DNA from 2 places in the Streptomyces sp. NPDC127595 genome. Region 2 is predicted to be linked to the other one. Evidence: predicted binding sites of a transcription regulator. Region 2 holds the regulator's gene; the other holds the start of a gene.
The links. Region 2 encodes HrcA, which represses chaperone genes, less so after heat shock. Its sites were predicted from a motif close to TTNGCACTCNGNNNNNCNGAGTGCNAA; they were not measured.
Positions count from the first base shown of each region.

Region 1: groES (co-chaperone GroES) is a predicted target of HrcA. The motif match lies at 1,729-1,755, and genes of this name have one in related genera.

Region 1 covers NZ_JBHXWK010000010.1:206,799-211,210, reverse strand. The annotation lists gene ACFVKT_RS29385 (polysaccharide deacetylase family protein) at 50-913, shown strand; gene ACFVKT_RS29380 (polysaccharide deacetylase family protein) at 910-1,686, shown strand; gene groES (co-chaperone GroES) at 1,900-2,208, shown strand; gene groL (chaperonin GroEL) at 2,342-3,970, shown strand; gene ACFVKT_RS29365 (ester cyclase) at 4,069-4,412, opposite strand, start outside.
Region 2 covers NZ_JBHXWK010000005.1:54,705-59,116, forward strand. The annotation lists gene ACFVKT_RS17300 (nitronate monooxygenase) at 1-19, opposite strand, end outside; gene dnaJ (molecular chaperone DnaJ) at 154-1,293, opposite strand; gene hrcA (heat-inducible transcriptional repressor HrcA) at 1,295-2,311, opposite strand; gene ACFVKT_RS17315 (MBL fold metallo-hydrolase) at 2,482-3,270, shown strand; gene ACFVKT_RS17320 (DUF3097 domain-containing protein) at 3,316-4,122, shown strand; gene hemW (radical SAM family heme chaperone HemW) at 4,316-4,412, opposite strand, start outside.

The DNA of each region.
Region 1 (4,412 bases), on a different contig from region 2:
GCGAGGATCCGGCGCCATGCGATCAGTAAGACAAAATTACAAAAACGGGATGAAATTGACGGCCGCCCGCACCGGCATCGCCGCTCTCGCCCTGGCTGCCCTCGTGTCCGGCTGCACCTCGGGCGCCGACCCCAAGTCCGTGAAACCGGCGCCGGCGCCGCCCGCCCTCGACGCCGCCGCCAAGCTCCGTGTCGCGCAGGCCGCAAGAGCTGCCGCGGCCAAGCGCTGGGGCCTGGCCAAGACGCCGCTGACCGCGCCCGCGCCCCCGGCCAAGAAGCCGGTCATCGAGTTCCGCGACGGCTTCGAGGTCGAGGACGGGGAGGATCTGCCGCCCGTCTTCACCACCATCCCCACCAAGCACAAGGTCGTCTTCCTCACCATCGACGACGGCGCCGAGAAGGACCCCGCCTTCCTGCGGATGATGAGCGACCTGAAGATCCCGTACACCGCCTTCCTCAGCGACTACCTGGTCAAGGAGGACTACGGGTACTTCCGCAAGATGCGCGACCGTGGCGTCGTACTCAACAACCACACCCTCCATCACCCCTACCTGCCCGGACTTTCCTACGCGCAGCAGAAGCGCGAGATCTGCGGCATGCAGGACGTGATGAAGAAGCAGTTCGGCAAGCGCCCGACGCTCTTCCGGCCGCCGTACGGCAACTACAACGAGGACACCCTGCGCGCCGCCAAGTCCTGCGGCATCAAGGCCGCCCCGCTGTGGAACGAGGAGATCTTCGTCGACCACTGGGACTACCGCGAGTGGGACCGCGATCTGCACCCCGGCGACATCGTCCTCACCCACTTCCGCGGCAAGGAGGACTGGAAGGGCACGATGCCCGACATGGTCCGCCGCTTCATGAAGATGGTGACCGACAAGGGGTACGCGGTGGCCCGCCTCGAGGACTACTTGTGAGACTCCGGCCCCGCGGGCTCGTCGCCGGGCTGCTCGCCTCCGTGCTGCTGTCCGGCTGCGCCCAGGCCGTCGACCCGATCGAACGGCTGGGAAAGAAGGCGGCGCACGAGGTGAGCAAGGCGCGCTCGCAGGGGCCCACCCTGGCGACGTACCGCCGCTGGGGCCTGTCCGCGCCGCTCGCCCCCGCGCCGAAACCGTCCGCCCGGGCCACCGCTCCCGCCGCGGGCCCGGGCCTCGCGCCGGTCGTGGACCGCGTGCCCACCCGCGACAAGGTGGTCTTCCTGACGTACGACGACGGTGCCGAGCGGGATCCGCGGTTCGTGGACATGGTCCGTGAACTGCGGCTGCCGGTCAGCATGTTCCTCACGGACAGCGTGGTCGGGCCGGGGTACGGGCACTTCGCGCGGCTGCGCGCGGTCGGCGCGACCGTGCAGAACCACACCCTCGACCACCCCTCCCTGCGCGGCCTGCCGTACGCCGGCCAGCGCGCCGAGATCTGCGGCCAGCAGGACAAGCTCAAGCAGCGCTTCGGCATCCGCCCCCGCTTCCTGCGGCCCCCGTACGGGACGTACGACACCACCACACTGCGCGCCGCCGCGGACTGCGGGATCGCGGCCGTCGTACGGGGGCGGGACACCGGCGACGGCCCGCTGCGGACCGGCGACATCCTGTCCGGCTTCGACTCCCCGAATCTCACGGAGGGGACGCTCGCCCTGCTGCGCCGGGTGCAGGCGGAGGGGTTCACGGCGGCCCGGCTTGAGGACTACCTCTGACACTTCGCACGCCCCCGATTTCACGGGCTCATGGGCGCCGCGTTGGCACTCCGCTTGACCGAGTGCTAATCGCGGTCATAGTCTCGGGTCTGGCACTCCCCCCTGGAGAGTGCCAATGACGACAGGTAGATCCGGCTCCCGCGACGACGGGTCCACCTGGTCGCCACCTCAGACAGTTAACCCCGTGAGATCTCCGAAGGGGGAGGTCGGATCGTGACGACCACCAGCTCCAAGGTTGCCATCAAGCCGCTCGAGGACCGCATTGTGGTCCAGCCGCTCGAAGCCGAGCAGACCACGGCCTCTGGCCTGGTCATCCCGGACACCGCGAAGGAGAAGCCCCAGGAGGGCGTCGTCCTTGCCGTGGGCCCGGGCCGTTTCGAGGACGGTAACCGTCTTCCGCTCGACGTCGCCGTCGGCGACATCGTGCTGTACAGCAAGTACGGCGGCACCGAGGTGAAGTACAACGGCGAGGAGTACCTCGTCCTCTCGGCTCGCGACGTGCTCGCGATCATCGAGAAGTAATTCACCCCGGTACCCAACCGGTTCTGCAGTGAACTGCGCCCCTGGCCCCCCGCGACCACAAGTAGCCGGGCGTCGGGGGCGCCGTTCGTTCTCCCCAGATTTTCCAGAGTTTCGAGAGGGCTGAATCGCTCCCATGGCGAAGATCCTGAAGTTCGACGAGGACGCCCGTCGCGCCCTCGAGCGCGGCGTCAACAAGCTTGCCGACACGGTCAAGGTGACGATCGGCCCCAAGGGCCGCAACGTCGTCATCGACAAGAAGTTCGGCGCTCCCACCATCACCAACGACGGCGTCACCATCGCGCGCGAGGTCGAGCTCGACGACCCGTACGAGAACCTCGGTGCCCAGCTGGTGAAGGAGGTGGCGACCAAGACCAACGACATCGCGGGTGACGGTACGACCACCGCCACCGTGCTCGCCCAGGCACTCGTCCGCGAGGGCCTCAAGAACGTCGCCGCCGGCGCGTCCCCCGCCCTCCTCAAGAAGGGCATCGACGCCGCCGTCAAGGCTGTGTCCGAGGAGCTCCTCGCGACCGCCCGTCCGATCGAGGACAAGGCCGACATCGCGGCCGTCGCCGGTCTGTCCGCCCAGGACAGCCAGGTCGGCGAGCTCATCGCCGAGGCGATGGACAAGGTCGGCAAGGACGGTGTCATCACCGTCGAGGAGTCCAACACCTTCGGTCTGGAGCTGGACTTCACCGAGGGCATGGCTTTCGACAAGGGCTACCTGTCGCCGTACTTCGTGACGGACCAGGAGCGCATGGAGGCCGTCCTCGAGGACCCGTACATCCTCATCCACCAGGGCAAGATCTCCTCCATCCAGGACCTCCTGCCGCTGCTGGAGAAGGTCATCCAGGCCAACGCCTCGAAGCCGCTGCTGATCATCGCCGAGGACGTCGAGGGCGAGGCCCTGTCGACCCTGGTCGTGAACAAGATCCGCGGCACCTTCAACGCCGTCGCGGTGAAGGCTCCGGGCTTCGGTGACCGCCGCAAGGCCATGCTGGGCGACCTCGCCACCCTCACCGGCGGTCAGGTCGTCGCCGAGGAGGTCGGCCTCAAGCTCGACCAGATCGGCCTGGACGTGCTGGGCACCGCCCGCCGTGTCACGGTCACCAAGGACGACACGACCGTCGTCGACGGTGGCGGCGACTCCTCCGAGGTCGTCGGCCGCGTCAACCAGATCAAGGCCGAGATCGAGAACACCGACTCCGACTGGGACCGCGAGAAGCTCCAGGAGCGCCTCGCGAAGCTGGCCGGCGGCGTGTGCGTGATCAAGGTCGGCGCCGCCACCGAGGTGGAGCTCAAGGAGAAGAAGCACCGTCTGGAGGACGCCATCTCCGCGACCCGCGCCGCGGTCGAGGAGGGCATCGTCTCCGGTGGCGGCTCCGCGCTCGTCCACGCCGTCAAGGTCCTTGAGGGCAACCTCGGCAAGACCGGCGACGAGGCCACGGGTGTCGCGGTCGTCCGCAAGGCCGCCGTCGAGCCGCTGCGCTGGATCGCCGAGAACGCCGGCCTGGAGGGTTACGTCATCACCTCCAAGGTCGCCGAGCTCGACAAGGGCCAGGGCTTCAACGCCGCCACCGGCGAGTACGGCGACCTGGTGAAGGCCGGCGTCATCGACCCGGTCAAGGTCACGCGCTCCGCCCTGGAGAACGCCGCCTCCATCGCCTCCCTGCTCCTCACGACCGAGACCCTGGTCGTCGAGAAGCCGGCCGAGGAAGAGGGCGACGCGGGCCACGGCCACGGTCACGGCCACTCGCACTGAGGCACCAGCCACTGAGGCACCAGCTTCCGAGAAAGCCCTCGTTCCCGCCGGGAACGGGGGCCTTTCCCGTGCACTGCCGGCTACGGCTACGGCTACGGCTACTGCTCCAGCGAATCCAGCGCCCCGAGCTGCGCCATCAGCCCCAGCCTGTCGTACTGCCACCAGCCCTCGGCGATCCTGCCGTCATCGGTGCACCGGTGGATGGTCGTGCCGGTCATGGTGACCTGCTTGCCGCTGGCCGGGATTCCCATGAAGTCGCCCGTGTGGGTGCCGTTCCAGGTCCAGCGCGTACAGACCCGGTCGCCGTCGGCGAGCTGGTCCTCGATGGTGAACGTGAAGTCGAAGCCGGACCGCCACATCTCCACCTCGCGGCGCACCGCGTCCAGGCCGATCACGTCCTGCTCGTTGGACGGATCGTGGTCGTGGTAGTTCTCCGCGATGA
Region 2 (4,412 bases):
CGGTCAGTGCGGAGGACATGACGGCATGTTGTCACGTCCTCCGAACAAGTCCGAATCGAGTCATCCGCGTGGCATAGGCCACCCGCACCCTCCCTCCAGGGCCGGTCCGACCCTGGTCGAGAAGGCCCACTTCAGAGGCCCGGCGGACGGTCCTCAGCGGCCGTTGAACGCGTCCTTGAGCCGCGAGAAGAGCCCCTGCTGTCCCGGCTGGAACTGCCCGATGGGCCGCTCCTCGCCGCGCAGCACGGCCAGCTCGCGCAGCAGACGCTCCTGCTCGGCGTCCAGCTTCGACGGCGTCATCACCTCGACGTGCACGATGAGGTCACCGCGCCCGCCGCCCCGCAGATGCGTGATGCCGCGCCCGTGCAGCGGGACCGACTGCCCGGACTGCGTGCCGGGACGGATGTCGATCTCCTCCATGCCGTCGAGCGTCTCCAGCGGCACCTTGGTACCGAGGGCCGCCGCGGTCATCGGGATGGTGACCGTGCAGTGCAGGTCGTCGCCGCGCCGCTGGAAGGTGGCGTGCGGGAGCTCGTGGATCTCGACGTACAGGTCGCCGGCGGGGCCGCCGCCGGGGCCCACCTCGCCCTCGCCCGCGAGCTGGATCCGGGTGCCGTTGTCGACACCGGCCGGGATCTTGACGGTCAGCGTCCGACGTGACCGGACACGGCCGTCGCCCGCGCATTCCGGGCACGGGGTGGGGACGACGGTTCCGAAGCCCTGGCACTGCGGGCAGGGCCGCGAGGTCATGACCTGGCCGAGGAAGGACCGGGTGACCTGCGAGACCTCACCTCGACCGCGGCACATGTCACAGGTCTGCGCCGAGGTCCCCGGCGCCGCGCCCTCGCCGTTACAGGTGGCGCAGACGACGGCCGTGTCGACCTGGATGTCCTTCGTGGTACCGAAGGCCGCCTCGTCGAGCTCGATCTCCAGCCGGATCATGGCGTCCTGGCCACGGCGCGTACGCGACCGGGGGCCACGCTGCGACGCCGTACCGAAGAAGGCGTCCATGATGTCCGAGAAGTTCCCGAAGCCGCCGGCGCCGAAGCCACCGGGGCCGCCCGCGCCGCCCGCCTGGGACAGCGGGTCGCCGCCGAGGTCGTAGACCTGCTTCTTCTGCGGGTCCGACAACACCTCGTAGGCGGCGTTGATCTCCTTGAAGCGCTCCTGCGTCTTCGGATCGGGATTGACGTCCGGGTGCAGCTCGCGCGCGAGCCTCCTGAACGCCTTCTTGATCTCGTCCTGGGACGCGTCGCGGCGCACGCCGAGCACGGCGTAGTAGTCCGTGGCCACCCTAAGACTCCGCCAGGATCTGTCCGACGTACCGTGCCACCGCTCGTACCGCTCCCATCGTGCCGGGGTAATCCATGCGGGTCGGTCCGACCACGCCGAGTTTCGCTACTGCCTCGTCGCCCGAACCGTAGCCGACGGAGACGACGGACGTGGAGTTGAGTCCCTCATACGCGTTCTCGTGACCGATCCGTACGGTCATGCCCGAATCCCCGGCCTCACCAAGCAACTTGAGGAGCACGACCTGCTCCTCCAGCGCTTCGAGTACGGGCCGGATGGTGAGAGGGAAGTCATGTCCGAAGCGGGTGAGATTGGCGGTGCCGCCGATCATCAGCCGCTCCTCGGTCTGCTCGACGAGCGCTTCCAGCAGGGTGGAGAGCACCGTCGTGACCGTACCGCGGTCCTCCGCCTCGAAGGCGTCGGGCAGGTCCTGCACCAGTTGCGGAACGTCCGAAAACCGCCGCCCCGCGACCCGGCTGTTGAGCCGCGCGCGCAGATCCGCGAGAGACGTCTCCCCGAACGGCGCCGGGCAGTCGATCAAGCGCTGCTCGACCCGGCCGGTGTCCGTGATCAGGACGAGCATGACGCGGGCCGGAGCCAGCGACAGCAGCTCGACGTGCCGCACGGTCGACCGCGTGAGGGACGGGTACTGCACGACGGCGACCTGCCGCGTGAGCTGCGCGAGCAGCCGCACCGTACGCCCCACCACATCGTCGAGGTCGACGGCGCCGTCGAGGAAGTTCTGGATGGCCCGCCGCTCGGGCGCGGTCATCGGCTTGACGCCCGCGAGCTTGTCGACGAAGAGCCGGTAGCCCTTGTCGGTGGGGATGCGCCCGGCGCTGGTGTGCGGCTGGGCGATGTACCCCTCGTCCTCCAGGGCGGCCATGTCGTTGCGGACCGTCGCCGGGGAGACCCCCAGCCGGTGCCGCTCGGTGAGGGCCTTGGAGCCGACCGGCTCCTCCGTCCCCACGTAGTCCTGGACGATGGCGCGCAGCACTTCGAGCCTGCGTTCGCTGAGCATCGCGCACACCTCCAGATGTCGTCGCCATGGTCTCCCGGAATCTCCCCCTGGCACTCAGCGCGTGCGAGTGCCAGCGTTCCCCGGCCAGTGTACGGCGGGGAGGTACGCCCCCGGCAAGGGCGGGCCCCGCGCGGTCGTGCCGACAGCGTGCTCGCCGTTAGCGTCTGCCCATGAGCGTGACTTGGGAAGAGGCGGGGTGGGAGAGGCTCGCGCCGCGGGTCGGACGGCGGCGGCTTCCTGGCTGGGACTGCACGGTCGGGCTGGTGGTCGGCGAGGGAGCCGCCCTGCTGATCGACGCGGGGTCGAGCCTGCGGGAGGGCGCGCGGTTGCGTTCCGAGGCACGGAGGCTGCTCGGCGAGACCGGCGAGGACACGCGGCCGACTCCCGGGACGCGGAGGCCACCCGGCAGCGACCCCCGCGTGACGCATCTCGCGCTCACCCACGCACACTTCGACCACGTGTTCGGCGCGGCCGCCTTCGCGGGCGTGGAGGTGTTCGGGGCGGCCGGCCTGGACACCGTCCTGGCGCACGGCCGTGAGGAACTGCGCGTGGACGCCGTACGCAACGGCCTGGACCCGCTGGAGGCGGCCGAGGCCGCCGATCTGCTGGTCCGCCCCCGCCACCAGGTGTCCGGCGAGTGGACCCTGGACCTGGGCGGCGGCACCCAGGTCCTCCTCGCGAACGTCGGCCCCGGCCACACCGCCCACGACCTGGTGGTCCTGATCCCAGGATCGCCGTCACGGCCCGCCGTCGTCTTCTGCGGCGACCTGGTGGAGGAATCCGGCGAACCCCAGGCGGGCCCCGACGCCGCCCCCTCCAACTGGCCGGCCGCGCTGGACCGTCTGCTCGATCTGGGCGGGGAGGACTCGGTGTACGTACCCGGTCACGGAGCGGTGGTGAATGCGGCGTTTGTCCGGGCCCAACGGGACACGCTGGCGGGCCGTTTCGGCGTGTCGTAGGAGGCCGTACGACACGGGGGCCCGGCTTCTCCTATCGTCATCCGAATGCGCCAGTACTCTCCGGACCTGACCCCGCCGTGGAAGAAGCCCAAGCCCGTGCCGGAGGTCCCCGCGGACCCCGGGCTGGTGGTCGAGGAGCCCGGCACCGGCTTCTGCGGCGCGGTGATCCGCTGCGAGGCGGGCACGGTGACGCTGGAGGACCGCTTCGGCAAGCACCGGGTGTTCCCGCTGGAGCCGCGCGGTTTCCTCCTGGAGGGCAAGGTGGTGACGCTGGTCCGCCCGGCGGCGGGTGCGCCCGTACGTCCCTCCCGCACCGCCTCCGGTTCGGTCGCGGTGCCGGGCGCGCGGGCGCGGGTGGCGCGGGCCGGGCGGATCTATGTGGAGGGCCGGCATGACGCCGAGCTGGTCGAACGCGTCTGGGGCGACGACCTGCGCATCGAGGGCGTCGTCGTCGAGTACCTGGAGGGCATCGACGACCTGCCCGCGATCGTCGCCGACTTCGCCCCGGGCCCGGACGCCCGCCTCGGCGTCCTCGTCGACCACCTGGTCCCCGGCACCAAGGAATCCCGCATCGCCGACGCGGTCACCAGCGCCCACGCCCTGGTCGTCGGCCACCCCTACATCGACATCTGGGAGGCCGTGAAACCGTCCTCCGTCGGCATCCCTGCCTGGCCTCGCGTCCCCCACGGCCAGGACTGGAAAACCGGCGTCTGCCGCGCCCTTGGCTGGCCCGAGAACACCGGAGCGGCCTGGCAGCACATCCTGTCCCGGGTCCGCTCCTACAAGGACCTGGAGCCGGAACTCCTGGGCAGGGTGGAGGAGTTGATCGATTTCGTGACGGCGCCGGAGTGAGCCGCAGGGTGTTTTCTCGCCCGGCGGGGCTGAGGATTTCTCCGGCCGCGGCTGGAGAGTTTCAGCCCGTCCGGCGTTTGGGGACGAGCGCGTTCAGCGCGACAGCGGAGTCTGGGGGCGGCAGCGGGGTCTGGGGGCGGCAGCCCCCAGAAACAAGGGACGGGCAGGGGCGGAGGGGGCGAAAAACCCCACCTCAGTCCACCAGATCCCGCACCACCGCATCCGCCAACAACCGCCCCCGCAACGTGAGAACGGCACGACCGGCGTCGTAGGGCCCGTCCTCCAGCAGC